Regions from separate parts of the Microbacterium sp. NPDC055312 genome, predicted to be linked through region 2. Evidence: riboswitches for the same ligand, from Rfam matches in the RefSeq annotation. Region 2 holds a riboswitch; the other holds the start of a gene.
What was found. Region 2 has a riboswitch for thiamine pyrophosphate ahead of ACWIDW_RS06290 (ECF transporter S component). Riboswitches for the same ligand answer to the same signal wherever they lie in the genome.

Region 1: linked by a shared signal. The riboswitch ahead of thiM (hydroxyethylthiazole kinase) and the one ahead of ACWIDW_RS06290 (ECF transporter S component) in region 2 are both predicted to bind thiamine pyrophosphate.

Annotation. Positions count from the first base shown of each region.
Region 1 is NZ_JBSHMU010000004.1:157,968-172,170, forward strand. It holds gene ACWIDW_RS11955 (DUF1844 domain-containing protein) at 1-172, opposite strand, end outside; gene infC (translation initiation factor IF-3) at 423-1,040, shown strand; gene rpmI (50S ribosomal protein L35) at 1,114-1,311, shown strand; gene rplT (50S ribosomal protein L20) at 1,348-1,734, shown strand; gene ACWIDW_RS11975 (TrmH family RNA methyltransferase) at 1,810-2,616, shown strand; gene ACWIDW_RS11980 (amino acid ABC transporter ATP-binding protein) at 2,717-3,466, shown strand; gene ACWIDW_RS11985 (glutamate ABC transporter substrate-binding protein) at 3,507-4,412, shown strand; gene ACWIDW_RS11990 (amino acid ABC transporter permease) at 4,477-5,133, shown strand; gene ACWIDW_RS11995 (amino acid ABC transporter permease) at 5,130-6,047, shown strand; gene pheS (phenylalanine--tRNA ligase subunit alpha) at 6,145-7,185, shown strand; gene pheT (phenylalanine--tRNA ligase subunit beta) at 7,185-9,725, shown strand; gene ACWIDW_RS12010 (NAD-dependent epimerase/dehydratase family protein) at 9,855-10,826, shown strand; TPP riboswitch at 10,874-10,967, shown strand; gene thiM (hydroxyethylthiazole kinase) at 10,959-11,822, shown strand; gene ACWIDW_RS12020 (bifunctional hydroxymethylpyrimidine kinase/phosphomethylpyrimidine kinase) at 11,819-13,945, shown strand.
Region 2 is NZ_JBSHMU010000002.1:386,166-400,368, forward strand. It holds gene ACWIDW_RS06250 (hypothetical protein) at 106-558, shown strand; gene ACWIDW_RS06255 (ATP-binding cassette domain-containing protein) at 603-2,687, opposite strand; gene ACWIDW_RS06260 (enoyl-CoA hydratase/isomerase family protein) at 2,851-3,909, shown strand; gene ACWIDW_RS06265 (glycosyltransferase family 4 protein) at 4,072-5,235, opposite strand; gene ACWIDW_RS06270 (hypothetical protein) at 5,306-5,587, shown strand; gene ACWIDW_RS06275 (ABC transporter ATP-binding protein) at 5,728-7,455, shown strand; gene ACWIDW_RS06280 (ABC transporter ATP-binding protein) at 7,491-9,716, shown strand; gene ACWIDW_RS06285 (D-alanyl-D-alanine carboxypeptidase family protein) at 9,895-11,469, opposite strand; TPP riboswitch at 11,544-11,653, shown strand; gene ACWIDW_RS06290 (ECF transporter S component) at 11,646-12,290, shown strand; gene ACWIDW_RS06295 (ABC transporter ATP-binding protein) at 12,209-13,813, shown strand; gene ACWIDW_RS06300 (energy-coupling factor transporter transmembrane component T family protein) at 13,810-14,203, shown strand, end outside.

The sequences.
Region 1 (14,203 bases), on a different contig from region 2:
CGGGGGAGTCGGCCAGGCCCACCTTCACGGCCGCGGCGCTCATCAGGTGCACGGCCGTCGTGGTGATCACCTCGACGGCGGGCACATCGGCGATGTCGCGTGTCGCAGAGGCCGCGGCCTGCTCCTGCTGCTCCCAGCGATCGTGGCGGTCATCGTGGTGCTCGGCAGGAATCGTCACTTCGGGATGCTTTCTGGTAGACTTCTGCGGGCTTCGGAGTGTCATGCTCCGATACGAAAGAGGATTCTTATCCCACCCGCGCTTGCCGTTCCAGGCTACCGGGTTCAGCACCCCGCCGGTTCCGGTGGAAAGGGTGTCACAAGCCGGTGTGTCTGATCACGTCGGCGGGTGGGGAGAACTCCGATTTCGCCCGAGATGCGACCCGCATCCCGGTGGCCGAGAATCCACGTCTTAGGAGCTCCGCATCAGCGATCCCCGTACCAATGAGCGCATCCGCGTCCCCGAGGTCCGCCTCGTCGGTCCCGCGGGTGAGCAGATCGGCGTTGTCCGCATCGAGGCAGCGCTGCGTCTTGCCCAGGAGGCGGACCTCGATCTCGTCGAGGTGGCCCCCAACTCCAAGCCGCCCGTGGTCAAGATCATGGACTACGGCAAGTTCAAGTACGAGGCTGCGCAGAAGGCCAAGGAAGCACGCCGCAACCAGGCGAACACCATCCTCAAAGAGGTGCGCTTCCGCCTGAAGATCGAGGCTCACGACTACACGACCAAGCTCAAGCGCGCCGAGGGCTTCCTGAAGGCCGGTGACAAGGTCAAGGCGATGATCCTGTTCCGCGGCCGCGAGCAGTCGCGTCCCGAGCAGGGCGTGCGTCTGCTGCGCAAGTTCGCCGAGGATGTCGCCGAGTTCGGCACCGTCGAGTCGAACCCCACGATCGACGGCCGCAACATGGTCATGGTCGTGGCTCCGCTGAAGAACAAGTCCGAGGCGAAGGCAGAGCAGAACGCGGTCCGCACCGCGAACAAGCAGGCCGCGCGCGAGGCCAAGAGCAGCACGGACTCCGACCCGTCTGACGAGCCCGCGGCGTAAGCCGCCCCCATGCTCCCGCTTCCGAGCGGGTACCCACCGTCGCCCGCCAGGGCGCCACACGAAGGAAGAGAAGATGCCGAAGCAGAAGACCCACTCGGGTGCGAAGAAGCGCTTCAAGATCACCGGCAGCGGAAAGCTGAAGAAGCAGCAGGCCGGCATGCGCCACAACCTCGAGCACAAGTCGAGCCGGCGCACCCGTCGCCTCAACCAGGACCAGGTCCTCTCCAAGGCCGACACCAAGGTCGCGAACAAGCTTCTCGGTCGCGGCTGATCGCCGGACTGAACGTAGGAATAGGAACACACGAAAATGGCAAGAGTCAAGCGCGCAGTCAACGCGCACAAGAAGCGTCGCGTCATCCTCGAGCGCGCGTCCGGTTACCGTGGCCAGCGTTCGCGCCTGTACCGCAAGGCGAAGGAGCAGGTCACCCACTCGCTCGTCTACGCGTACCGCGACCGTCGCAAGCGCAAGGGCGACTTCCGTCGTCTGTGGATCCAGCGCATCAACGCCGCTGCCCGCCAGAACGGCATCACGTACAACCGCTTCATCCAGGGCCTCGGCCTCGCGGGTGTGCAGGTCGACCGCCGCATGCTGGCCGACCTGGCCGTGACCGACGCCGGTGCGTTCACCGCCCTCGTCGAGGTCGCCAAGAAGGCTCTGCCTTCTGACGTCAACGCGCCGAAGGCCGCTGCCTGATCCGAGTGATCTGAACGGGCGTCTCCCCTGGGGAGGCGCCCGTTTCGGTGTTTCCGGCCCCGATAGACTGGGCTCGTGCTCGAGAACCCCCGCTCTCCCCGCGTCCGTGCTGTCGCCAAGCTGACCAAGCGCAGCGCCAGGGTCGAGACGGGGATGTTCCTGCTTGAGGGTCCGCAGTCGGTGCGCGAAGTGCTGCAGTACCTGCCCGACGCGATCGTGGAGCTGTTCGCGACCCCCACCGCGTGGGAGAAGCACGCCGACGTGCGCGCTCTCGCCGATGAGCACGACGTCGAGGTCGAGTACGTCACCGAGGGGGTGCTCGCCGCCATGGCCGACACCGTGACCCCGCAGGGTCTTGTCGCCGTCACACGCCAGACCCCGACCTCGGTCAAGGACATCTTCGCCGCCGGGCCGAAGCTCATCGCGATCTGCGAGGAGGTGCGTGACCCGGGCAATCTCGGCACCATCATCCGCGCCGCGGATGCAGCAGGGGCGGATGCCGTGGTGCTCACCGGCCGCACCGTCGACCCGTACAACCCGAAGGTCGTGCGCTCGACGACCGGCTCGCTGTTCCATCTGCCGGTCTCGGTCGGGGGAGACCTCGACGATGTGATCCGTCGGGCGCACGCTGCGGGGATGAACGTCGTGGCCGCAGACGTGAAGGGCGACGACCTGCTCGCCGCTCGCGCCGACGGCCTGCTCGCGCAGCCCACCGCCTGGCTGTTCGGCAACGAGGCACGCGGACTCGACGACGACGCGCTGTCGCAGGCAGATCGAGCGCTGCGCCTGCCGATCTTCGGCCGGGCCGAATCCCTCAACCTCGCCACCGCCGCGAGCGTCTGCCTGTACGAGTCGGCGTTCGCGCAGCGCGCGACCGACTGAGCAGCCGCCGGCATCCGACCGGGACCGGCACCGATCACGAATCGGTAAACCCGCGCGGGGTGGCCACGGCGGGCCCCTGCTCTGGCCTAGTCTGTAGCTCATGGCAGAGCGCAATGACGCCCTCGTGGTTGTCGAGAACGTCCAGAAGCACTACGGCGATTTCCACGCCCTCAAGGACGTCGATCTGACGGTCGACCGGGGCGAGGTGGTCGTGGTCATCGGTCCGTCCGGGTCGGGCAAGTCCACTCTGTGTCGCACGATCAACCGTCTCGAGACGATCACGAGCGGCGAGATCCGGATCGACGGCAAGACGCTTCCCGCCGAGGGCAAGGGCCTCGCGAAGCTGCGTGCCGAGGTCGGCATGGTCTTCCAGTCGTTCAACCTCTTCGCGCACCTCACCATCCTCGAGAACGTCACCCTCGGCCCGATGAAGGTGCTCGGCAAGACCAAGGCCGAGGCCGAGAAGGAGGCCATGGCGCTGCTCGAGCGCGTCGGCGTCGCGCAGCAGGCATCCAAGCTTCCCGCTCAGCTGTCCGGCGGCCAGCAGCAGCGCGTCGCGATCGCGCGCGCCCTCGCCATGCACCCGAAGGTGATGCTCTTCGACGAGCCGACCAGCGCCCTCGACCCCGAGATGATCAACGAGGTCCTCGACGTCATGGTGGGCCTCGCCAAGGACGGCATGACCATGATCGTGGTCACGCACGAGATGGGCTTCGCCCGCAAGGCAGCCAACCGCGTGGTCTTCATGGCCGACGGGCAGATCGTCGAAGAGGCGGCGCCCGAGGAGTTCTTCACGAACCCGAAGAGCAACCGCGCGAAGGACTTCCTCTCCAAGCTCCTCACCCACTGACCCGCATCGATACGCAACCACAGCACAGAAGGAGACGCATATGCGACGCACACGAGCTCTCGCAGGGATCGGAATCGCCACGGCGGCGCTGCTGGCCCTCACCGGCTGCAACAGCGGCAGCCCCAGCAACCCGGGCGGCACCGACGCCGGCGACGGCGGCGACAAGCCGCTGTTCGAGGTCGCGAAGGACGTCAAGCTCGACGGCAGCCCCACGTTCGACAAGATCGAGAAGGCCGGCAAGGTCACCATCGGCGTCAAGGAGGACCAGCCCGGTCTCGGCTACCTCGACGCGACGACCGGTGAGCGCACCGGCTTCGACGTCGACATCGCGCGCTGGATCGCGGCCTCGCTCGGCTACGGCGAGGACAAGATCGAGTTCAAGCCGATCGCGTCCGCGAACCGCGAGCAGGCCATCGTCAACGGCGACATCGACTACTACGTCGGCACCTATTCGATCAACGACAAGCGCAAGGAGCAGATCGACTTCGCCGGTCCCTACTTCATCACCGGCCAGGGCCTGCTTGTCGCGAAGGACGCACCGGAAGCCGACAAGCTCGAGGACTTCAACGGCAAGACCGTCTGCTCGGCGACCGGCTCCACCCCGATCCAGAACATCAAGGCGAACTTCCCCGAGATCAAGACGCAGGAGTACGACCTGTACTCCGCCTGCGTGCAGGACCTGATCGACGGCAAGGTCGACGCGGTGACCACCGACCAGGCGATCCTGATCGGCTACGCCGCCCAGTACCCGGACGAGGTCAAGGTCACCGGCGGACTGTTCACCGAGGAGCGCTACGGCGTCGGTGTCGCCAAGGGCGATGACGTGCTGCGCAAGCACATCAACGACCTGTTCACCGACAACAACGACATCTGGCAGGCCATCTTCGACAAGAACCTCGGCGACTCGGGGATCAAGGTCGAGCAGCCTGAGGTCGACGCGTACTGATCACCCTTCGGGGCGGCCCTGAACGCAGGGCCGCCCCGAACACATCCTGAGAAGGGAAGACGGCGTGGACGTCATCTTCGGAAACCTCGACCTCTGGGGTGGGGCGATCGCGAACACGCTGCTGGTGTTCTTCGTCGGCGGGCTGATCGCCCTCGTGCTCGGCATCATCGTCGGCGCGATGCGCGTCTCGCCGGTGCCGATCGCCCGCGGCGTGGGCACGGCGTACGTGAACATCGTCCGCAACACCCCGCTCACGCTGGTCTTCTTCTTCTTCGTGTTCGGCTACCCGCAGCTCGGGCTTCCCGACCTGTCGAACACCGTGCTCGGCATCCTGGCCATCGGCATCTACACCGCCACCTATGTCGCCGAGGTGCTTCGAGCCGGTATCAACACCGTGCCGGTCGGCCAGGCCGAGGCCGCACGCGCGATCGGGCTCCCGTTCGGGCAGGTCATGACCCTGATCGTGCTTCCGCAGGCGTTCCGCTCGGTGGTCCCGCCCATGATGAGCGTCTTCATCGCCCTGCTCAAGAACACCACCGTCGCCGCCGGCTTCTCGATCGCCGAGCTCGCGGCGCTGCGCGCCACCATCAACGACGCGCCGGGGCGTCCGGGCAACCCGATGGAGGTCCTGCTCTGGGTCGCCGTCGTGTTCGTGGTGCTCGTGCTCGCGATGAGCGCAGTGCAGCGCCACCTCGAGAACAAGTGGAGGATCGCACGATGACCTCAGTGCTCTACGACGTCCCCGGCCCCCGGGCGATCGTTCGCAACCGCATCCTCGCCGTCATCACGATCCTCGTCGTGCTGGCTGCGATCGGCTTCGTCGTCTTCCGGATGTACACGACCGGCCAGTTCGAGCCGCAGAAGTGGTACGTCTTCACCTTCGCCAACGTCTGGAATGGCATCTTCGGAGCCCTGGGCAAGACCCTCGGCGCCTTCGCGCTCGCCGCCGTGCTGAGTCTCATCCTCGGCTTCGTGCTCGCCATCGGCCGCGTCTCCGACCACGCCTGGGTGCGCATCCCGGTGGGCGTCATCATCGAGCTGTTCCGCGCCGTGCCGGTGCTCGTGTTCATGATGCTGCTGTACTACGGCCTGCCCGTCCTCGGCGTCGACATGGACCCGTACTGGGCGGTCGTCATCGGCCTCATGGTCTACAACGGCTCCGTGCTGGCCGAGGCGCTGCGCGCCGGCATCGAGTCGCTGCCCAAGGGGCAGAAGGAGGCCGGATACGCGATCGGCCTGCGCAAGAGCGGCGTCATGCGCCTCATCCTGCTGCCGCAGGCGGTGCGGGCCATGCTGCCGGTGATCGTCGCCCAGCTGGTCGTCACCCTCAAGGACACCGCGCTCGGCTTCATCATCACCTACCCCGAGCTGCTGTACTACGCGAAGCTGCTCAGCTCGCAGCAGGGCCGGCCCATCCTGCAGTCCGCGTTCGTCATCGGCGGCATCTACATCCTGCTCTGCCTGATCCTCGCCGGCGTGGCGAAGTGGGTCGAGGTCAAGACCCGGCACTCGCCGAAGCTGAAGGGCTACACTCCGGATGCCGGTGCTGACCCTCGCATGCGCGACGAGTCGACGGTGACCGAGGTCATCGCCATGCAGAAGGGTCGCGGACGCTTCGATTCGACGCAGATCTGACAGCGGCATCATCGAGCAAGGCGTCCCCGGTCCGGGGGCGCCTTCCTCGTTCCCCGCGGACGGGTCGGTCACCGGCGCGCCGGTAGACTCTTCTCTCGTGTCAGAGTCTCCCGAAATCACTCCCGAAGCGGTCGAGGCCGCGGTCGAGGCGGCGCTGGCCGCGATCGCCGCTTCCGCCGACACCGCAGCGCTGAAGCAGGCCCGCCACGATCACGTCGCCGAGGGCTCGCCGCTGGCCGTCCTGAACGCGTCGATGCGTCAGGTCGCACCCGAGCACAAGGCCGCGTTCGGCAAGCTGATCGGGCAGGGCCGGGCCCGCGTGACCCAGGCCCTCGCCGCCAGGGAGACCGAACTCGCCGAGGCCGAGACCGCTGCTCGCCTCGAAGCCGAGCGCGTCGACATCACCGCCATCGCGTCGCGCTCCCGCGTCGGCGCGCGACACCCGCTGCCGCTCATGCAGGAGCAGATCAGCGACATCTTCGTCGGCATGGGGTGGGAGGTCGCAGAGGGACCCGAGCTCGAGCACGAGTGGTTCAACTTCGACGCGCTGAACTTCGACCAGGATCACCCCGCCCGCCAGGAGCAGGACACCTTCTACGTCGACCCGACCTCGCGCCACCTGGTGATGCGCACGCACACCAGCCCCGTGCAGGTGCGCTCGATGCTCGACCGCGAGGTCCCCATCTACGTGCTGTGCCCCGGCCGGGTCTACCGCACCGACGAATTCGACGCGACCCACCTGCCGGTGTTCACCCAGGTGGAGGGTCTCGTCGTCGACAAGGGCATCACGATGGCGCACCTGAAGGGCACGCTCGACCACCTGGCGAAGCAGCTGTTCGGCGCCGAGGCGAAGACGCGTCTGCGCACCAACTACTTCCCGTTCACCGAGCCCTCCGCGGAGTTCGACCTGTGGCACCCGACCTTCACCGGCGGCGCGCGCTGGATCGAATGGGGCGGCTGCGGCATGGTCAACCCGAACGTGCTGCGCGCGGCGGGGATCGACCCCGAGGTGTACAGCGGGTTCGCGTTCGGCATCGGCGTCGAGCGGGCCCTGATGTTCCGCAGCGATGTGAAGGACATGCGCGACATGGCAGAGGGCGATGTGCGCTTCAGCGAGCAGTTCGGGATGGTGGTGTGATGCGCGTTCCGATCTCGTGGCTGCGCGAGTACGTCGATGTGGCACCGGATGCCACGGCTGAGGACGTGCTTGCCTCGTTCGTGTCGGTCGGCTTCGAAGAGGAGGACATCCACCGCTTCGAGATCTCCGGCCCCGTCGTCGTGGGGCAGGTGCTCTCGGTCGAGCCCGAGCCGCAGAAGAACGGCAAGACGATCAACTGGTGTCAGGTCGACGTCGGCCCTTCGACGGGCTCAGGGACCCAGACCGCCGCAGGCGGCGGTGATCGGGATGTGCGGGGCATCGTCTGCGGCGCGCACAACTTCGTCGTCGGCGACAAGGTCGTGGTGAGCCTGCCCGGCGCCGTGCTGCCCGGGCCCTTCCCTATCTCGGCGCGCAAGACCTACGGCCACGTCTCCGACGGCATGATCGCGTCGGCCCGCGAGCTGGGTCTCGGTGACGAGCACGACGGCATCATCGTGCTCTCGACGCTCGGTCTCGACCCGGAGGTCGGGGCGGATGCCATCGCGCTGCTGCACCTCGACGACTTCGCCGTCGACGTGAACGTCACGCCCGACCGTGGCTACGCGTTCTCGCTGCGCGGCCTCGCCCGCGAGTACTCGCACGCCACCGGCGGCGAGTTCCGCGATCCGGCCGAGCGCGACTTCGTAGAGCTGCAGCCCGGATCCGGGTTCGAGATCCGCGTGGAGGACTCGGCGCCCATCCGCGGAGCGGTGGGAGCCGCGGAGTTCGTCGCGCGTGTCGTTCGGGACGTCGACCCGTCGCGCCCCACTCCGCCGTGGATGATCGCGCGGCTGGCGCTGGCCGGCATGCGCACACTGGGCATCCTCATCGACATCACCAACTACGTGATGCTCGAACTCGGCAACCCGATCCACGGCTACGACCTCGACAAGCTGCAGGGCGGCATCGTCGTGCGTCGTGCGACCGACGGCGAGCGGATGACGACGCTCGACGGCCAGGACCGCGCGCTGCACGTCGAGGATCTGCTGATCACCGACGGATCCGGTCCGATCGGCCTCGCCGGCGTGATGGGCGGCGGCACGACCGAGATGAGCGATGCGACCCGCAACGTGCTCATCGAGGCGGCCACCTTCGACCCGGTCACCATCGCCCGCACGGCTCGACGGCACAAGCTGCCCAGCGAGGCGTCCAAGCGCTTCGAGCGCGGCGTCGACCCGCTGATCCCGTTCGTGGCCGCCCGCCGCGTGGCCGACCTCATGGTCGAGCTCGCCGGCGGAAGGCTGACCGACGAGGGCGGCGCCCTCTACACCGAGGTCGAGATCGCGGGTATCGACCTGCCCCGCGGCTTCACGCAGGGCGTCATCGGTGTCGACTACACCGATGAGGAGATCGTCGGCGCGCTCGAGATGATCGGCGCCGAGGTCGCGGAGGCCGACGGTGGATGGTTCGTCATCCCGCCGAGCTGGCGACGCGACCTGACCGACAAGTGGACGCTCGTCGAGGAGATCGCGCGGATCCACGGGCTCGACCGCATCCCGTCGATCCTGCCGACCCCGCCGTCCGGCCGCGGCTACACGGCGCTGCAGCAGGGCCGCAAGCGCGTGGCGGACGCTCTCGCCGCGGCAGGTTTCGTCGAGACCCCCTCGTTCCCGTTCACGTCCGAGGAGAACAACGACCTGCACGGCTCGGCCTCCGGAGCCCACCTTCCCAGCATCCGCCTCGCCAACCCGCTCGACGGGCAGGCGGGGTTCCTGCGCCGCTCGCTGGTGCCCGGTCTGCTGCAGACCGCGCATCGCAACATCTCGCGCGGACTCGTCGACCTGGCGCTGTTCGAGGTCGGCTCGGTGTTCGCGCCCGAGGAGGGCGTCACGTACGGCACCGAGGTCATCCCGCCGCTGGGACAGCGCCCGTCCGACGAGACGCTCGCCGAGCTCAACGCGTCGATCCCGCCGCAGCCGCGCCTCGTCTCGGCGGTGCTGACGGGCAACATCACCTCGCGGCAGCCGGGTCGCGCCGCCGAGCACGTCGATCTGTCCGATGCGCTCGACGCGGTTCGCGTGATCGCAGTCGCCGCGGGCGTCGAGATCGAGGTCGCCCAAACCCGGCGTGCAGCACTGCACCCCGGCCGCGCCGGCGCGCTGAACGTGGGCGGCGAGCAGGTCGGTTACGTCGGCGAGCTGCATCCGCAGGTGTCGGCCGACGCTGATCTGCCCGGGCGCGCGTACGTGCTCGAGCTCGATCTCGACCGCGTGCTGACTCTCGCCGGTCACCGCGTCGTGGCCGAGTCGCTGTCGACGTTCCCCGCCGCGACGCAGGACGTCTCTCTCGTGGTCGGCGTCGAGGTTCCGGCATCCGAGGTCCGCGCCGCGCTCGTCGAGGGCGCCGGCGATCTGCTCGAGTCCGCACGTCTCGTCGACGACTACCGCGGTGACGGGCTGGCCGAGGGGCGGAAGAGCCTCAGCTTCGCGCTGCGGTTCCGGGCATCCGACCGCACCCTCACCGCGGCTGAGGCGACCGAGGCGAAGCTCGCCGGTGTCGCCGTCGCCGCCGAGCGGTTCGGCGCGAGCATCCGCGACTGATCTCCCTGCCGCAGCCCTCCTGAGCCGATCGGCTCAGGAGGGCTGCGGCGTTCTCGTCTGCGCGTCGCCGGTCGTCTGCTCTGAGCGGAATCGCTTCCCCTCATCGGGCGACGGTGCTGTCATGGCCGAATGACTCAGGTTCTCGTGCTCGGTGGAACAGGGTGGCTCTCTGGGCGGATCGCGCGGCGGTGGCGGGATGCCGGCGCCGAGGTGACCTGTCTGGCACGCGGCGCGCGACCGGCACCCGAGGGCACGACCCTGCTCCCCGGCGATCGCGACGACCCGCACGTGTTCGACGAGCTGCGCGACCGGAAGTGGGACGAGGTCGTCGACATCTCCTCCCGCGCCGACCACACAGCCATGGCCGTCGACGCGCTCGGCGACAGCGCCGCGCACTGGACGTACGTGTCGTCGATGTCGGTGTACTCCGATGACGTGACGGACGGGCTCGACGAGTCGGGCGCCAGGCACGCGCCCGCCCAGCCCGGTGACGAGTACGACTACGCGGCCCAGAAGGTCGCGGCGGAAGACGCGGTGATCACGCTCGCCGAGCGCGCGTTCATCGTGCGCCCCGGACTCATCGTCGGCGCGGGCGACCCCAGTGACCGCTTCGGGTACTGGGCGGCCGCGTTCGCGCGAGCGGGCATCGAACCCGTGCTCGTGCCGGAGCTTGCCGGACGCTCCGCTCAGGTGATCGACGTCGACGACCTGGCCGCCTTCCTCACCGCCGGGCTGCGCCACGGCATCGTCAACGCGATCGGAGACGTGCATCCCCTCGTCGAGCTGCTCGGCGGCATCCGCGCCGCCGCCGGCCACACCGGGGAGATGCTCGAGGCGAGCGACGAGTGGCTCGAGGCGCACGGCGTGCAGTACTGGACGGGGGAGCGGTCGCTGCCGCTCTGGCTGCCCGCCGACATTCCCGGGTTCATGCGCCGCGACAACACCGCGTACCGCGCGGCAGGCGGCTCGTTCCGCCCGCTGGGGCAGACGATCCGGGCCGTGCTCGATGATGAGCGCGCCCGCGGACTCGAGCGCGAGCGGCGCGCGGGGCTCGGTCGCGACGACGAACTCGCGCTCATCGACCGGCTGACGTCGTCCTGACACGGGCGGGATGAGCGGTGCCGGCCGACCGCCTCGCTAGACTCTCCGGCAGTGACACGGGGTGCCGCATCCGCGGCTGAGAACACACCCGTCGAACCTGATCTAGTTCGTACTAGCGAAGGGATGTCGCCCATGAGCGATCGCTTCTGCCCATCCACCCGTATCCCGGCGGTCGCCGCCGAGCTGCTCGCCCGCGTGCGGCAGGCTCCGCCGCTCACGCACTGCATCACGAATGCGGTCGTCACCGGCTTCACGGCGAATGTCCTCCTCGCCACCGGCGCGTCGCCGGCGATGGTCGACATCGTCGGAGAGGCGGGGATGTTCGCCCGAATCGCCTCGGGGCTGCTGATCAATCTCGGCACGCCGTCGCCCGAGCAGCGCGCGGCGAGCCTCGAAGCCGTCGCCGGTGCGACCGACGCAGGCACGCCGTGGGTCCTCGACCCGGTCGCCGTCGGCGCGCTCCCGGTGCGCACCGCACTCGCGGCCGAGCTGGTGGGCATGCGCCCGACGGCGGTGCGCGGCAACGCCAGCGAGATCCTCGCGCTGGCCGGCGCCGGTGCGGGCGGGCGAGGGGTGGATGCCGTGGATGCTCCGGATGCCGCGCTCGACGCGGCTCATGCCCTGGCCGCGCGATCCGGTGCGGTGGTCGCCGTCTCCGGACCGGTGGATCTGCTCACCGACGGCGCACGCGTGATCCGCATCGCGAACGGCGACGCCCTCCTCACCCGTGTTACCGGCGGCGGCTGCGCGCTCGGCGCGCTCATGGCCGCCTTCCTCGGTGCCGCCCGCCACACCGACGCGGATGCGCTGGACGCGGTGGCCGCGGCGACCCTCGTGTACACGCTGGCGGCCGAGCACGCCGCCCGCGTCGCCGACGGCCCCGGAAGCTTCGCGGTGGGCCTGCTCGACGCCCTCGCCGGGATCGACCCGACCGACATCACCGCCGAGGCACGTGTCGACGAGCAGGGCGCGCCTGTCGAAGAGGCCTCGAGATGACCCGCGATCTGTCGATCCATCTGGTCACCGATCCGGAGCTGTGCGGTGACCGTGGCGTCGTCGACACCGTCCGCGAGGCCGTCGCGGGCGGGGTGAGCGTCGTCCAGCTGCGCGACAAGAGCGCGTCGGACGAGTCGGTCGTCGAGCAGCTCGTCGTTCTCAGCGACGTGCTCGCCGGGCGGGCGCTGCTCGTCGTCGACGATAGGGTCGAGGCCGCCCTCGAGGCTCGACGGCGCGGAGCGCGAGTCGACGGAGTGCACGTCGGGCAGTCGGACATGCCGGTCGCCGAGGCACGGCGCCTGCTCGGGCCGGATGCACTGATCGGCCTCACCGCGAACACACCCGCCCACCTCGACGCCGTGCGCGCCCTGCCGAACGGCACCGTCGACTACGTCGGCATCGGAGTGATCCGGCCTACCAGCACCAAGGCGAACCACCCGCCCGCTCTCGGCATCGACGGACTGCGCGCGCTCGCCGCCGAGAGCCCGGTGCCGGTCGTGGCGATCGGCGGCATCCGGATCGACGACGCCGCGGCGCTGCGCGAGGCGGGGGCTGCGGGGATCGCGGTCGTCTCCGCCATCTGCGCCGCACCCGACGCCCGCCGGGCAGCGCGGGACTTCCGGCGGCGCTGGGCGGCGCGCACCGCCCCGCGTGTGCTCAGCATCGCGGGCAGCGATCCGTCCGGCGGCGCGGGGATCCAGGCCGATCTCAAGTCGATCGCCGCGCACGGCGGATACGGGATGGCCGCGGTGACCGCCCTGACCGTGCAGAATACTCGCGGCGTGCACGATGTGCACGTGCCGCCGGCCGCGTTCCTGCGTGCGCAGCTGAACGCTCTCTCGGACGACATCGCGATCGACGCGGTGAAGATCGGGATGCTGGCGGACGCCGAGATCATCGACACCGTCGCCGACTGGCTGCGGGCGCACCGCCCCGCGACGGTCGTGCTCGACCCGGTGATGGTCGCCACCAGCGGCGACCGTCTGCTCGACACGCGGGCCGAGACCGCGCTGCGCGGACTCGCCGCCCTGGCAGACGTGATCACGCCGAATCTCGACGAGCTCGCCGTGCTGGCCGGGCGGGGTATCCGCGGCTGGGACGACGCGCTGGTCGCCGCGCAGCAGTTGTCGACCGAAACGGGAGCACTCGTGCTCGCTAAGGGCGGTCACCTCGGCGGCCCGACGGCGCCGGACGCCCTCGTCGGGCCGGAGGGGGTCATCGCCGCGTTCGACGGCCCCCGCATCGACACGACCAGCACGCACGGCACCGGATGCTCGCTCTCGTCGGCGCTCGCCGCTCTGCACGCGACAGGGCGGGATTGGCCGGATGCCCTGCGCGAGGCTCGCGCCTGGCTGCGGGAATCGCTGCGCGCGGCCGACACCCTGGCTGTGGGGCGCGGACACGGACCCGTGAATCACTTCGCCGGACTGTGGCAGCGCGGCGGTCTGGACACCCGCCCGACAGCCGAGGAGATCCGCGACGACTGGTGGAGCAGCGTCGCCGCGGTCCGACGAGACATCGACTCGCTGCCGTTCATCCGCGCGCTCGCCGACGGCTCGCTCGATCGCGAGCGGTTCGTCGTCTACCTCGCGCAGGACGCCCTGTACCTGCGGGAGTACTCCCGCGTGCTCGCGGAGGCTGCACGTCTGGCGCCCACCCCGGCCGAGCAGGCGTTCTGGGCCGCCTCGGCGCAAGAGTGCATCGTCGGCGAGCTCGAGCTGCACGCGTCGTGGCTGACACCCCGGACCGGCGTCAGCGCGCAGACGTTCGACGCCGAGCCCAGTGCGGTGACCACCGCCTACCTCGATCACCTGCGTGCGGCGGCCTTCTCGGGGGAGTACGCGACCCTGATCGCCGCAGTGCTTCCCTGCTTCTGGCTGTACACCGACCTCGGCGCACGGCTGCACGCGGGGGAGCTCGGCTCGCAGGCGCTCGATCCGCGGCATCCGTACGCGTCGTGGCTGGCGACGTACGCCGAACCCGGCTTCGCCGAAGCGAACGAACGCGCCATCGGCTTCGTCACCGCCGCGGCGGCGAGTGCCGACGACCGGCTCACGCAGCGCATGCACCGTGCGTTCGTCGTCTCGTCGGAGCACGAGCGGGCGTTCTTCGACATCCGCTGACAACGGGTCGCCGAGGGTGCGGATTTGCGGATGCCGAGCCCTCGGCGATACTGTCGCCGCATGCCCCCGGTCGCACCGCCCTCGCAGACGCTCGTCTTCAGCGTCGCTCCTGTGCGACGACGACGCAGCCGCCGACTCTAGGCGACCGCGCTCTCCGCCCTTCGACAGGCTCAGGGACCCATGTGGGGCTCAGGGACCCATGTGGGGCTCAGGGACCCATGTCGGGCTCGGGACCGCAATCGTCGCCGCCCCGGCCCA
Region 2 (14,203 bases):
GTCTGAGGATTCCGGCATGGGTTGCCTGTTCGGCACAACAGGATGGTTGTCGTCCTGTCAGCAAGTCGCCTAGGTGTCGCACACCTGCTTTGGCAGACTGGACGCATGGTGACCCTGCTGCTGGATCAGACGCGACTTGAGATCGTTCTCTCGCCGATCGAGCGGGCGTCGGCCTTCCATCGCGAGAACCTGCGGATCCAGCGTGAGCACATCACCAAGGTGCAGCTGACTCAGGATGCCTGGACCTGGCTGCGCGGTGTGCCGGGACCGGGCACGCACATTCCCGGTGTGCTCGCCGCCGGAACGTGGAAGGCCGCAGAGACCACGGATTTCGTGCTCATCCGCCGCCGCAGGCCGAGCGTCGTGATCGACCTCGACGGCGACCCGCAGTTCTCGAGGCTCATCCTGACCACGCGGCACGGGCTCGCCCTGACCCAGGCGCTGCGGCTCGAGGTCAGCGATCAGCCCGAGGATGTCGCCGACATCGCGACCGGCTCGGTGCCGGTGCAGAAGCCGCGCCAGCGTCCGGTGATCCGGCCGCGACCGCGCACCGTCTGACCGGAGCGCGAGCTGCCGGCCGTAGATCGCGGTGCGGCGAGCCGTCAGTGGTGGCTCTGGTCGCCGTGATGCTGCGCGGCGTCGCGGCCCGAGTCGCCGTGGGTGCTCGAGTCGCCGTCGGTGCGACCGGGTGCCTCATCGGCGTGGGGCTCCGCCGACTCCTCGCGTCGCTGAGCACGCGAGCTGTACGGGTAGTCAGGGGCCGGCCCGTCGAAGAAGCGGCTGGCTGCGTCCGACAGCGACGTGCGCATCGCGGCGAGCCGCGGGTCGTCGTCGCCGTCGTCGACCGTGTCATCGTCGTCGTCGCTCGACAGCTCGGGCGTCACGATCGAGATGGCCTCGGTCGCCGGAGCCGGGTGGTCGGACCCCTCTGTGGTGACCGAGGCGGGGAGACCTGTGATCAGCTCCGTGAACGTGGGCTCGACCGTCGTCGACGGCAGCGTGACCGCGTCGGTCGCGAGGGGGAGGATGAGCGGGCGCGTCTCATCTGACGCGGCGTCGGAGTCGCCGTCGGCGTCGTGCTGGTCGTCGTGATCGTCGTCGTGGTGATCGGTGTCGTGGTCGACGACCGCTTCGTCCCCCTCGACGTTCTCGACGGCGGGGGAGTCGGTGGGATCCTCACCGCGTGCCTCGGCGCCGCTTGCGTCAGCCGGGTGCGCGGGAGCGTCGTCGATCAGGTCGTCGTCGCTGTGCTCGGCGGCGCGGGCCTCGTCCGATGAGGGTGTCTCGCCTGCGGCGCCCTGGTCCGCATCGGAACCGGAGCCATCCTCGACCGCAGTCGCACCGGCAGCCTCGTCGGGCTCGGACGACGCATCGGCCTCGGCATCCGTGTCTGCTGCTGCGTCGGCATCCGTCTCTGCTGCTGGCTCAGAGTCTGCGGTCTGTGCGTCGTCGACCTCGGCCTGATCCGACGACGTCGTGTCGGAGGGCGTGTGGCCGTCGTCCGATGCGTCCTCGTCTGCGGCGATGGTGTCGGTGGGCGCTGCGCCGTACCCGGTGCCGGCTGCCGCGACGGCGCCGCCGTCTGCGACGACGGCGGCCGCACCTGCGAGGGGCACACCGCCCGCGACCAGGGCCGCGTCGGCAGCACCGGTGTCAGCGGAGGGGATGTCGGAGTCGACGCTCTCTTCGCGGGTGTCCGCGTCTGCGGCATCCGCGTCGGCGGCTGCGCCGCTCACCGCGTCGGACGCATGGGCGACCCGGTTCGCGGACGTGTCGAGACGCGGGCTGTCGGCGCGGCGCCCGTACACGAGGTCGAGGAAGACCTCCTCGAGGCTGGGGCCGCGCTGCTGCAGCATCGTCAGGGCGACGCCGGCCTTGGCGGCGACGGCGCCGACCTCGGCCGAGTCCGAGTCGCGGACAGTGACGCCCGAGCGCAGCACGTCGAAGTCGAGCTTCGCGGCCGAGAGTGCGGTGATCAGGGGGGCGCGGTTCTCGGCATCCACCACGACCGCACCGCCGGAAGCATCCGCGAGTTCCGAGATCGGGCCCGCGTGCACCGCACGGCCCTTCGAGAGCACCACGACGTCGTCGGCGACCTGCTCGATCTCGCTCAGCACGTGAGACGAGACCAGCACAGTGCGCCCCTCATCGGCGAGGCGTCGCATCATCAGCCGCATCCAGCGGATGCCCTCGGGGTCGAGCCCGTTGGCGGGCTCGTCGAGCACGAGCACGCCGGGGTCGCCGAGCAGCGCCGATGCGACGGCGAGACGCTGACGCATGCCCAGGGAGTAGCTGCCCAGACGGGTCTCGCCGTCGTCCTGCAGACCGACCAGGTGCAGCACCTCATCGACGCGAGCAGCGGGGATGCCGTTCGCCTTGGCGGCGAGCAGAAGCTGACGACTCGCGGTGCGGCGAGGGCGGTACGCCGACTCCTCGAGCACGGCGCCGACGGTGCGCAGCGGGTGGCGCAGGTCGGCGTAGCTCGCGCCGCCGATGGTCGCGCGACCCGAGGTAGGACGGATCTGGCCGAGCAGGATGCGCAGCGACGTGGTCTTCCCCGCGCCGTTCGGGCCGAGGAATCCGGTGACGGCGCCCGGCTCGACGCGGACGGAGAGGTCGGAAACGGCGGTCATCGCGCCGAAGCGCTTCGTGACCTGGGTGAACTCGAGCACCTGTCCTTCGGGCATGGCGACCTCTCCTGTTCGGGACAATCTCTTCCATCTTCGCGGAAATCTGGAAGAATCCGCGCTTCACCTGCCGTAACCGGCGATCCTCGTGCGCAGATCGGTGCAGATCGGTGCAGATCGGTGCAGATCGGTGCAGATCGTGAAGCGGAGTAGCCTGACAGGCGTGACCGACACCGAAGCCGCCACCGTCATCGCCCGCATCGACAGCTCGCTCGGACGGATCACGCTCAACCGTCCGCGGGCGATCAACGCCCTGGATCTCGGCATGATCGAGCAGATCACCGCGGCCCTCACCGCGTGGATCGATGACACCGACGTGCAGACCGTGCTGATCGACGGCGCGGGTGAGCGGGGGCTCTGCGCGGGAGGCGACGTGCGGGCACTCTACGACTCGATCACCTCGGGGCATCCGGATCACATCGCCGACTTCTTCCGCGCCGAGTACGCGATGAACGCGCTGATCGCCGAGTACCCCAAGCCCATTGTCGTGTTCGCCGACGGCATCACCATGGGCGGCGGCATCGGCCTCGCCGGTCACGCCGCCGTGCGCATCGTGACAGAGCGCTCGCGCCTGGCGATGCCCGAGACGCGCATCGGCTTCACTCCCGACGTCGGCGGCACCTGGCTACTCGGCCGGGCACCGGGTCGGCTGGGGGAGTACTTCGGCCTCACGGGTCAGAGCATGAACGCGGCGGATGCCCTGTATCTGGGCTTCGCCGATCATCACGTGCCGTCCGAGAACCTCGACGGGCTGCGCGACGCGCTCGCCACCCGCGCCGACCCGGGCACCCCGAACGAGCTGACCCTGCTGTTCGACGAGACGCCGGAGCCGTCGCAGCTGCCCGCCGCGCGGGTGTGGATCGACGAGGCGTTCTCGGCCGACACGGTGGGGGAGATCATGCAGCGGCTGCGCGAATCGGATGCTCCGGATGCCGCGACTGCGCTGGCGACGCTGGAGGAGCTCTCGCCCACCGCCCTCGCCGTCACGCTCGATGCGGTGCGCGAGGCGCGGACGATGAGCGGCGTGCGGGAGGCGCTCGAGGGCGAGTACCGCCGGGTCATGTGGTTCGGGCACAGTCATCCCGACCTGGTCGAGGGTATCCGTGCTCAGCTGGTCGATAAGGACCGCAATCCGAAGTGGCAGCCCGCGACCGTCGCCGACCTGCCGTCGGATGCCGGTGCGCCGGCGCGCGCCTACGTGCCCGAGCCGGCGCTGTTCTGAGCCGGGCCTGTGCAGGTGCTTCGCCCGCTGGGGCGGCGCTGTCGTTGAGCGCGCCCGCTCGAGGTAGGTCAACAGCCCGACGTAGGCGATTCTGTGCGGTATTCGCCTGTGTTCGCGGGTTCGCCTACCTCCGATGAGTGGTCAGACTGAGGCGATGAGCGGTCAGACCGAGGCGACGAGCTCCAGCAGTCGCGCGACGTGGGCGGCGGCCACCCGCTCGCTCGCATACGCGACGGCGGCCTCGCGCGGGGCCGCGAGCAGCGAGCGGTCGGCCGCGAGCCGGATGATCAGGTCGGCCAGGCCCTCAGCATCCGGACTGGGGGTGCCGAGCGCGGCGTCGCCGAACTCCGTCGCGAGCACGGGGTCGCTGACGATCACCGGGCGTCCGTGCGCGAACGCCTCGAGCGCGACCATCGGCTGGTTGTCGAAGCCGAGCGAGGTGATGAGGGCGGCATCCGCGGCATCCATCAGCTCGCCGACTCGTTCACCCGGAACCGATCCGTGGAAGGTCACGCCCGGCACGGGTCGGTGCGTGCCGCCGGCGACGTCGAGGTGCACCCGGCCCTCACCGAGACGCTCGACAACGAGGCGCATCGCGTCGAGTGCGACGTCGACGCGCTTCTCGGGCGCGAAGCGCGCCACCCACAGCAGGCGCAGCGGTTCGTCCTCCGGCGCGGGGGCCACCCGAAGCGGCTGGGCGACGTTCGAGAACGCCTCGACCCGCCCTGCGCCCGCATCGCGCAGCGCCACAGCTTGGTGCTTCGAGGGCGAGAGAACGATGTCGGCGCGCTCCGCGACGCGCAGCGTCATGGTCCGCAGAGAATTGTTCAGCGGATGGCTGCCAGTGAAACGGCCGCCATTCCGGATGCCGGTGAGCGAGCGGTGCACGCGCGAGACCACCGGCGCGAATGGGGCCAGCGCTGCCGGAGCGCGCCAGAAGAAGGTGTGCACGGTGTGCAGCGAGGGGATCCCCAGCTGGCGCGCCACGTCGATCGCGGCCGCCGCGACTGCGAACTCGGAGTGCAGGACGACCGCACCGACACCGTGCCGACGGATCGTCGCGGCGACCAGCGGCTCGAGATCGCGGGCCCGTCCGAGCAGCGGCAGGTCGAGCACCGGGATCGTGCCGCGCCTCGGCGGGGAGACCGTGGTGATGCCGTCTGACGTCAGAGCGTCCGCATCCGGTGCCAGGACGACAACCCTCACACCTTCGCCGGCGAGAGCCTGCGCCTGACGGATGAAAGCCGTCTGCGCACCGCCGAGGTACTTCAGCGAGTAGTCGCACACCATCAGCACGGCAGGGCGGGCGGCGTTCTCAGAGGGCATGACAGCGAGTCTATTCAGGGTCGTGCGGCCCGACGCTGTGCGCTACCGTGAGCTGTGACGAGGAGGTCTCATGAGCACGTCGATCGAGCGTCGAGATGGGCGCATGGCCGTGGCCGGGGCATTGCTCGCGGGCGCGGGCGTCGTCAGTGCGGCCATCGCCGCTGTGTTGATGTTCGCCGTCGATGATGCGGATGCGGCACGCGGGTTCGCGTTCGTCGGTATGGTCGGCGTCATCGGCGCCGTCACTGCGGCTGTGAATTCGACAACGAGCGAGCGCAAGGCCGTGTTCGCCACCGGAGGAGTGCTGCTGTTCGTCGCGTCATCCACGATGTTCGGGATGAGCTTCTCCTGAAGCGCAATCGGGCCGCCGGCTGATCCTGTTCCGCTGACAGCGAAGGTCAGCCTTCAGGGGGATCCGGATGTCCGCGGTTGGTGGCACCATATGTGATGGCCGCGTTTCGGCCCTCCGAATTCTCACAAGGAAGTCCACCTGTGCTCGGAAAACTCCTCATTCGCTATCTGGCCAGATACTGGCCGCTGCTCATCACGATCGTCGTGCTGCAGTTCGCCAGTGTGATGGCCTCGCTGAACCTGCCCGAGATCAACGCCGACATCATCAACAACGGCGTGGCCAAGGCCGACATCGGCTACATCTGGAACCGCGGCGGCTTCATGCTGCTCGTATCGCTGGCGCAGATCCTCGCCTCGATCCTCGCCACCTTCTTCGCCGCGCGCATGGCGATGAGCGCCGGCCGCGACATCCGCGCAGACGTCTTCGCACGGGTGAGCGGATTCTCCGAGCGTGAGGTGTCGCAGTTCGGCGCCGGCTCGCTGATCACCCGCAACACCAACGACGTGCAGCAGGTGCAGATGCTGGCGATGATGGGCGCGACGATGTTCGTCACCGCCCCGCTGCTCGCGATCGGCGGAATCATCAAGGCCATCCAGACCGACGTCGGGCTCAGCTGGCTGATCGCCGTGTCGGTGCCGCTGCTGCTGGTCATCGCCGTCGTGATCATCGGCCGGATGGTGCCTCTCTTCCGCCGCAATCAGGCCAAGCTCGACGACGTCAACCGCATCATGCGCGAGCAGCTCACCGGGGTGCGCGTCGTGCGCGCGTTCGTGCGCGAGCGCATCGAAGAGCGTCGGTTCCGCACCGTCAACACCGACCTCATGGTGCTCGGCCGCAACATCGGCTCGCTGTTCGTGCTGATGTTCCCGCTGTTCATGCTCGTGCTCAACGTCACCATCGTCGCGGTGGTGTGGTTCGGCGGCGTCGAGATCAACGCAGGCAACGCCGAGATCGGCACGATCTTCGCGTTCATGCAGTACATCGGCCAGATCATGATGGGCGTCATCATGTCGAGCTTCATGGCGATGATGATCCCGCGCGCCGCCGTCTCGGCCGAGCGCGTCACCGAGGTGCTCGACGCCGAATCGTCGATGACCCGGCCCGAGAACGGCGTCACCGACTTCCCCGAGCCGGGTGCGGTGGCCTTCCGGAACGTCGAGTTCACGTATCCGGGCGCCGAGGTGCCGGTTCTCTCCGACATCACCTTCGACGCCCGGCCGGGCGAGACGGTGGCGATCATCGGATCCACCGGATCGGGTAAGACGACTCTGGTCTCGCTGATCCCACGCCTGTTCGACGCCACCGGCGGCGCGGTGCTCGTGGGCGGCGTCGACGTGCGCGAGGCCGACCTCGACACCCTGTGGCAGGGCATCGGGCTCGTGCCGCAGCGCCCCTTCCTGTTCTCCGGCACGGTGGCATCCAACCTCCGCTACGGGCGGAAGGATGCCACCGACGACGAGCTGTGGGCGGCGCTCGAGATCGCCCAGGGGCGCGACTTCGTCGAGGCGATGCCCGACGGACTCGACTCGCGCATCGCCCAGGGCGGCACCAACGTCTCCGGCGGTCAGCGTCAGCGCCTGGCGATCGCCAGGGCCATCGTGCACCGGCCGCGCATCCTCGTGTTCGACGACTCCTTCTCGGCCCTCGATCTGACGACGGATGCCCGATTGCGCCAGGCCCTGTGGCGAGAGCTGCCTGACATCACCAAGATCGTCGTCGCGCAGCGCGTCTCGACGATCACCGACGCCGACCGCATCGTCGTCCTCGACGACGGCGCCGTGGTGGGCGTGGGCACGCACGACGAGCTGCTCACTACCAGCCCGACCTACCGCGAGATCGTCGAGTCGCAGCTGGGGGTGGACGCATGACTCATTCGACAGGCTCAGAGGCCCAGAATCCCGGCATGTCGCGTCGCGAGCGCGCGCTCGCCGCACGGGCATCCGCCACCGCTGTCGCAGAGCCGGAGCTGACCGCCGCCGAGAAGGAGGAGGCCGAGCTCGCCGAGAAGGCCCGCCTCGAGGGCGGCGGCATGTTCGACGGCCCGGCTCCCGGCAAGGCCGACAACTTCGGCCCCAGCTTCACCCGCATGATCGGGCTGCTCAAGCCGTCGGCGTGGTGGTTCGCGCTGGTGTCGTTCTTCGGCGCCGTCGGCGTCGTGCTCGCTGTGGCCGCTCCGAAGGTGCTCGGCGAGGCGACCAACGTCGTGTACGAGGGGTTCATCTCGAGCGTGCTCGGCAAGGGATTCGGCGGAGCGCCGGGCTTCCCGCAGGGCACCAGCCGCGACCAGGTCGTCGAGGCGCTGCGCGGCGCGGGCCAGGACGAGTTCGCCAACATGATCTCGGCCATGGACGACTTCGCGGTCGGCGACGGCGTCGACTTCGAGCGTCTGCGCTGGATCATCGTCGCGGTGCTGGCGATCTACGTCGTCTCTGCGATCCTGAGCTGGCTGCAGGGGTACGTGATCAACGTGATCATGGTGCGCACCATGTGGCGCCTGCGTGAAGACGTCGAGGCCAAGATCAACCGTCTGCCGCTGTCGTACTTCGACAAGGTGCAGCGCGGTGAGCTGATCTCACGTGTCACGAACGACATCGACAACATCACCCAGACCATGCAGCAGTCGCTCTCGGGTGCGCTGACCAGCGTGCTCACGGTGGTCGGCGTGCTGGTCATGATGTTCTCGATCTCGTGGCAGCTCGCGCTGGTCGCGCTCATCTCGCTGCCCCTCATGGGCGTGATCTTCGGCATCATCGGCCCGCGCTCGCAGAAGGCCTTCGGCACGCAGTGGCGCAAGGTGGGCCGTCTGAACGCCCGCGTCGAGGAGGCCTTCTCCGGTCACGCGCTGGTGAAGGTGTTCGGCCGCGAGAAGGACGCTCTCGAGAGCTTCCAGGTCGAGAACGAAGAACTGTTCCAGGCGGCGTTCAAGGCGCAGTTCCTCTCGGGCATCATCATGCCCGCGATGATGTTCGTCGGAAACCTGCAGTACGTCGGCATCGCGGTGCTCGGCGGTCTGCTCGTCGCCGGCGGCAACCTGCGACTCGGCGACGTGCAGGCGTTCATCCAGTACTCCCAGCAGTTCAGCCAGCCGCTCAGCGAGCTGGGCGGCATGGCCGCCGTCGTGCAGTCGGGCACCGCCTCGGCCGAGCGGGTCTTCGACCTGCTCGACGCCGAAGAGCAGGACCCGGATGCCGAAGACGCACCGTCCGCGCCGGAGGGCAAAGGCGTCATCGAGTTCGAGCACGTCGCCTTCTCGTACAGCGCCGACCGCCCGCTGATCCGCGACCTGTCGTTCCGGGTGGAGCCGGGGCAGACCGTGGCGATCGTCGGTCCGACCGGTGCCGGCAAGACGACGCTCGTGAACCTCATCATGCGGTTCTACGAGCTCGACTCGGGTCGCATCCTGCTCGACGGGCAGGACATCTCCGAGATGCGCCGCGACGACCTGCGTGCGCGCACCGGCATGGTGCTGCAGGACCCGTGGCTGTTCGCCGGCAGCATCCGCGAGAACATCCGCTACGGCAACGACGAGGCCACAGACGAGCAGATCATCGCGGCGGCCGAGGCGACCTACGTCGACCGGTTCGTGCACTCCCTGCCCGAGGGCTACGAGACCGTGCTCGACGAAGACGCCTCGAACGTCTCGGCCGGAGAGCGCCAGCTGATCACGATCGCCCGCGCGTTCGTATCGCGACCGTCGATCCTCATCCTCGATGAGGCGACGAGCGCCGTCGACACCCGCACCGAGCTGCTGCTGCAGCAGGCGATGGCAGCCCTCCGCGAGGGGCGCACCTCGTTCGTGATCGCCCACCGTCTGTCCACGATCCGCGACGCGGACCTCATCCTCGTGATGGAGCACGGCGACATCGTCGAGCAGGGCGATCATGACGAACTGATCGCTCGGCAGGGCGCGTACTGGCGGCTGTACCAGTCGCAGTTCGAGCAGGCCGCGACCGACCTCGACGCCGAAGAGGCCCTCACCGGATCGGTGCCGGTGATCGTCACCGGAGACGCCGAAGACGAGCACGAGGCGATCGCCGAGCAGAGGGTCGTCGCCGCGGCCGACACCCACCAGCTGGGCGAGGCAGTGCGAGAGGCCGAGTCCACGGCATCCGACCCGCAGCGCGACTGATCCCGCGCGAGCAGAACGCCCGCCCCGATCACGGGGCGGGCGTTCTGCTTGTGCCGGCCGCGCCCGAGCATCCGCCCGCGCCGAGCCCGCGAGACTTGTCTTCCAGCACGAGACGTACGCCGGTGAGTGCCGTCTCGTGCTGGAACAGAAGTCTCGCGGCGCGGGAGAAGCGGGATGCTCAGTCGAGGCCGAAGAGCGCGAGCGGGTGGGTCAGACGCCACCAGGCGCTCGGCTGGCTGATGTCGTCGGCGAGCGAGACCGACGCGGTCGCGCTGCCGAGCGGGCCCTCGACGGTCATGGTGCCGACCTCGGCGCCGGCCTCGACCTTGTCGCCGAGGGAGAACGAGGTGGTCGCCGCCGCCTGCGAACCGTTCCACAGCAGCACCCGCGCGTCGGCGTCCGTCACGACCTCGACGTGATCGCCCCACTCGGTGCTGACGTGGCCGACGACGGTTCGCGAGGGAACCGACGTCGGCTGCTCGGCGAGCGTCGTCTCCATCTCGGCGAGAAGCTGACGGGTCACGGCCAGCCGCTCGGCGTTGTCGGCCTGCCCGAGAACCGCGGTGTACAGCCGCACCGTGGTGTCGCCGAAGGCGACATCCTTCGCGGTGAGCAGATTCCAGTGGTTCAGGGTTCCGGTCTTCACCCCGACCACGCCGGGGTCGTCGAGCATCTTGTTGGTGTTCGTGACCACGCCTGCGCCGGGGATGTCGGCCGAGCGGGTGGCGACGATCTCGGCGAAGACCGGGTTCGCCATCGCGAGCTCGGCGATCTGGATCAGCGCCGCCGGGGGAGCCACGTTCGCCTCGCTGAACCCCGACGGAGACGCCAGGGTGACGCCCTCGATGCCTCGGTCGCTGAGCCACCTCGCCGACGCCTCGGCGAACGCGCGCTGCGATCCCCAGATCTCGTTCGCGAGTCGGTCGGTGTAGTTGTTCGCCGACCCGAGCAGGATGCCCTGCAGCATCTGGTATTCGGTCAGGCTGCCCCCGACCGGCACATCCAGCGACGACTGATCCGTGCGGCGATAGCTCCAGTAGTCGCGTGAGTCCGCTGCGGTGAATGCGAAGCCCGGCCCCTGCTCGCCGACCTTCAGCGGCATCTCGTCGAGCACCATCATCACGGTGACGACCTTCGAGATGCTCGCGATCTCATCGACCGAGGTGGTGGATGCCACCGGCTCCATGCCCTGGATGCCCACGGCCGCGCTTCCCGTCGTGGGCCACGTCACGGACGCCGGCGGAGCGGGAGCGATCTCGACGGTCGTGGCCTGCACGGTCGGGGCGACCTCGTGCAACGGCCACAGCAGCGTGGTCGAGACGTAGGCGCCGCACAGTGCCGCGACGAAGCCGAGCGGCAGGAGCACGCGGGGGCGTCGCCATTCCGGGGTGAGCCGGGCGCCGGCGAACAGCTCGCGCGGCTGAGTGGTGGTGATGTGCTCGTCGAGCAGGGTGGATGGCTCGAGCCACGTCAGAGCGGTCGGCGGGCGTGCGTCGTCAGCCCACTCCGTCGGCGCCTCCTCGACGGCGGCTTCGGACGCCGAGGGCTCAGCAGGAGAGAGCGCCGGAGCGACGGCGGGGTCGATGCGATCCACAGCGTCAGTATCCCTGGTCGCGGCCAGTTCCGGCCCCAGGCTGTCACCGAACGCCGGCAGCACGGATGTGCCGCGGGACGAGCGCTCGGCACGCGCCCTCGTGCGCTCGCGGATCGCGCGACGCGTCACCGGTCGCGTCGACTCGGGGGAGTGGGTCACCCGACCACGGTACAGGCCGGTGTTTCACGGGGCGAAACGCCGACCCGTGGCAGGCGCCGCCGGCGGTATGATCGAGGCATCACCACGGGAGTCCGGACAGCCGGGCTGAGAGGAAGCGAACCGCGCTTCGACCGTCGAACCTGATCCGGATCATGCCGGCGCAGGGAGGAGTTCAAATGAGCACGTCCACGTCCGCGTCCACCGCGCAGACCACCCTCGCACCCGCCTCGCGCAATCTGCGCTGGCGCGTCGTCGACATCGTCGTCGCCGCCGTGCTCGGCGTCGCGATCGGCCTGCTGTTCTGGGGCTGGAACATCATCGGCGGCGCCTGGTTCGGAGCCGCCGACGCTCTGACCCCCGGGTTCGGTGGCATCGCCGTCGGCATCTGGCTGATCGGCGGCGTCATCGGCGGCCTGGTCATCCGCAAGCCCGGCGCCGCTCTCGTCGTCGAGCTGATCGCCGCGATCATCTCGATGCTCATCGGCAACGTGTGGGGCGTCTCGACCGTGCTCTCCGGGCTGGTGCAGGGCCTCGGCGCCGAGCTGATCTTCGCGCTATTCCTCTACCGTCGTTTCGGCATCGTCGTCGCCGCGCTCTCGGGCGTGGGCGCCGCCGTCGCCGCGTGGATCTTCGAGATGTTCTACGGCTCGTCGCCGAACTTCTTGAAGAGCATCGAGTTCAACGCCATCTACCTCGGCGCGCTCGTCATCTCGGGTGCCGTCCTCGCCGGCGTGGTGGGATGGGTGCTCGTGCGCGCCCTGGCATCGACCGGTGCGCTGAGCCGCTTCGCGGCCGGCCGGGAAGTGCGCCAGGAGGTCTGAGCGTGTCTTCTCCGGCTCGCGTCACCGCGAACGGGTGGGGCTGGCGCTACGCCGGCCGGCGGCTGCCCGCCGTCAGCGACGTCACGTTCACGATCGAGCCCGGTGAGCGGGTGCTGCTGCTGGGCGCCTCGGGCGCGGGCAAGTCGACACTGCTCGCCGGCCTCGCCGGCGTGCTCGGCGATGCCGACGAGGGCGTGCGCAGTGGGGCTCTGCTCGTCGACGGTGCCGCCCCGGAGGCGCAGCGTGGCCGGATCGGCCTGGTGCTGCAGGATCCGGATGCCGGTGTCGTGCTGTCGAAGGTCGGCGATGACGTGGCCTTCGGCTGCGAGAACCTCGGCGTGCCGGCCGACGAGATCCCGAACCGGGTTGTGTCGGCGCTCGACGCGGTCGGCCTGGACGTGCCGCTCGACCGGCCCACGAAGGCCCTCTCGGGCGGGCAGAAGCAGCGACTCGCTCTCGCCGGCGTGCTCGCCATGCGACCCGGTCTGCTGCTGCTCGACGAGCCGACCGCGAATCTCGACCCGGTCGGGGTTCGCGAGGTGCGCGACAGCGTCGGCAGGGCGCTGGATGCCACCGGCGCGACGTTCGTCGTCGTCGAGCACCGCACCGAGGTGTGGCTCGATCTGCTGACCCGCGTCATCGTGCTCGCCGCCGACGGCGGCGTGCTCGCCGACGGTCCGCCGTCGGTCGTGTTCGCACAGCACGGCGACGCGCTCGCCGAGGCGGGTGTCTGGGTGCCGCACCACGAGATCGACGTGCCGGTGCTGCCGCCCGCCGATCCCACGCGCCCCGCGGTGCTCGAGACGAGCGATCTCGCCGTGTCCCGCGACGGGCGCACCGCCGTGCAGAGCCGACTCGAGCTGCGGATCCCGCGCGGATCGGCGACGGTCGTGACCGGGCCCAACGGGGCGGGCAAGTCCACGCTCGCGCTCACCCTCGCCGGTCTCCTGCCCGAACTCGACGGAACGGTGCTCGCCGCGTCCGACCTCGCCGGCCGCTCCGGCCGTCGCCCCTCGCGCTGGAAGTCCCGCGAACTGCTCACCCGCATCGGCACCGTCTTCCAAGAGCCCGAGCATCAGTTCCTCGCCCGTACTCTGCGTGACGAGCTCGCCGTCGGGCCCCGCGCGCTCGGGCTGCCGGACACGCAGGTCGACGCCATCGTCGACGACCTGCTCGAGCGCCTGCAGCTCGCTCCGCTCGCCCTCGCGAATCCGTTCACGCTCAGCGGCGGGCAGAAGCGACGACTCTCGGTGGCGACTGTGCTGGCCGCCGCACCGCAGGTGCTGGTGCTCGACGAGCCCACCTTCGGGCAGGACCGTCGGGGGTGGATCGGCCTCGTCGAGCTGTTGCAGGCCGAGGTCGCGGCCGGCCGCACGGTGATCGCCGTCAGTCACGACGAGGCGGTGGTGCACCACCTCGGCGGACACCGCATCGCGCTGCGCCCGGCATCGACCGCCGACGACCCGGCGACCGCGGGTGGCGACCCGGCGCCGACCGCCGGCATCCAGAGGGGGCGGCGATGACGAGCACGACGAACCGATCGGCGGCGACTCGTTCGTCGCGACCCGACGCGGGCAGCCGTCCGGCGTGGCTCGACGGCGTGAACCCCGTCACGAAGATCGTTCTCGCCCTGCTGCTGTCGGTGCCGCTGTTCGCGTCGATCGACCCGGTGAGCGCTCTCGTGGCGATCGCCCTGCAGCTGCTGTGCCTTCCGCTGACCGGGCTTCCGGTGCGCACGGTGCTGCTGCGCCTGCTGCCCATCGCGGTGTTCTCGCCGATCGCGGGGCTCAGCATGCTGCTGTACGCCGAGCCCGAAGGCCGGGTGTTCTTCAGCTTCGGCTTCGCCGCGATCAGCGAGGGCTCGATCGCCCTCGCGGTGGCGGTGACACTGCGTGTGATCGCTCTCGGGCTGC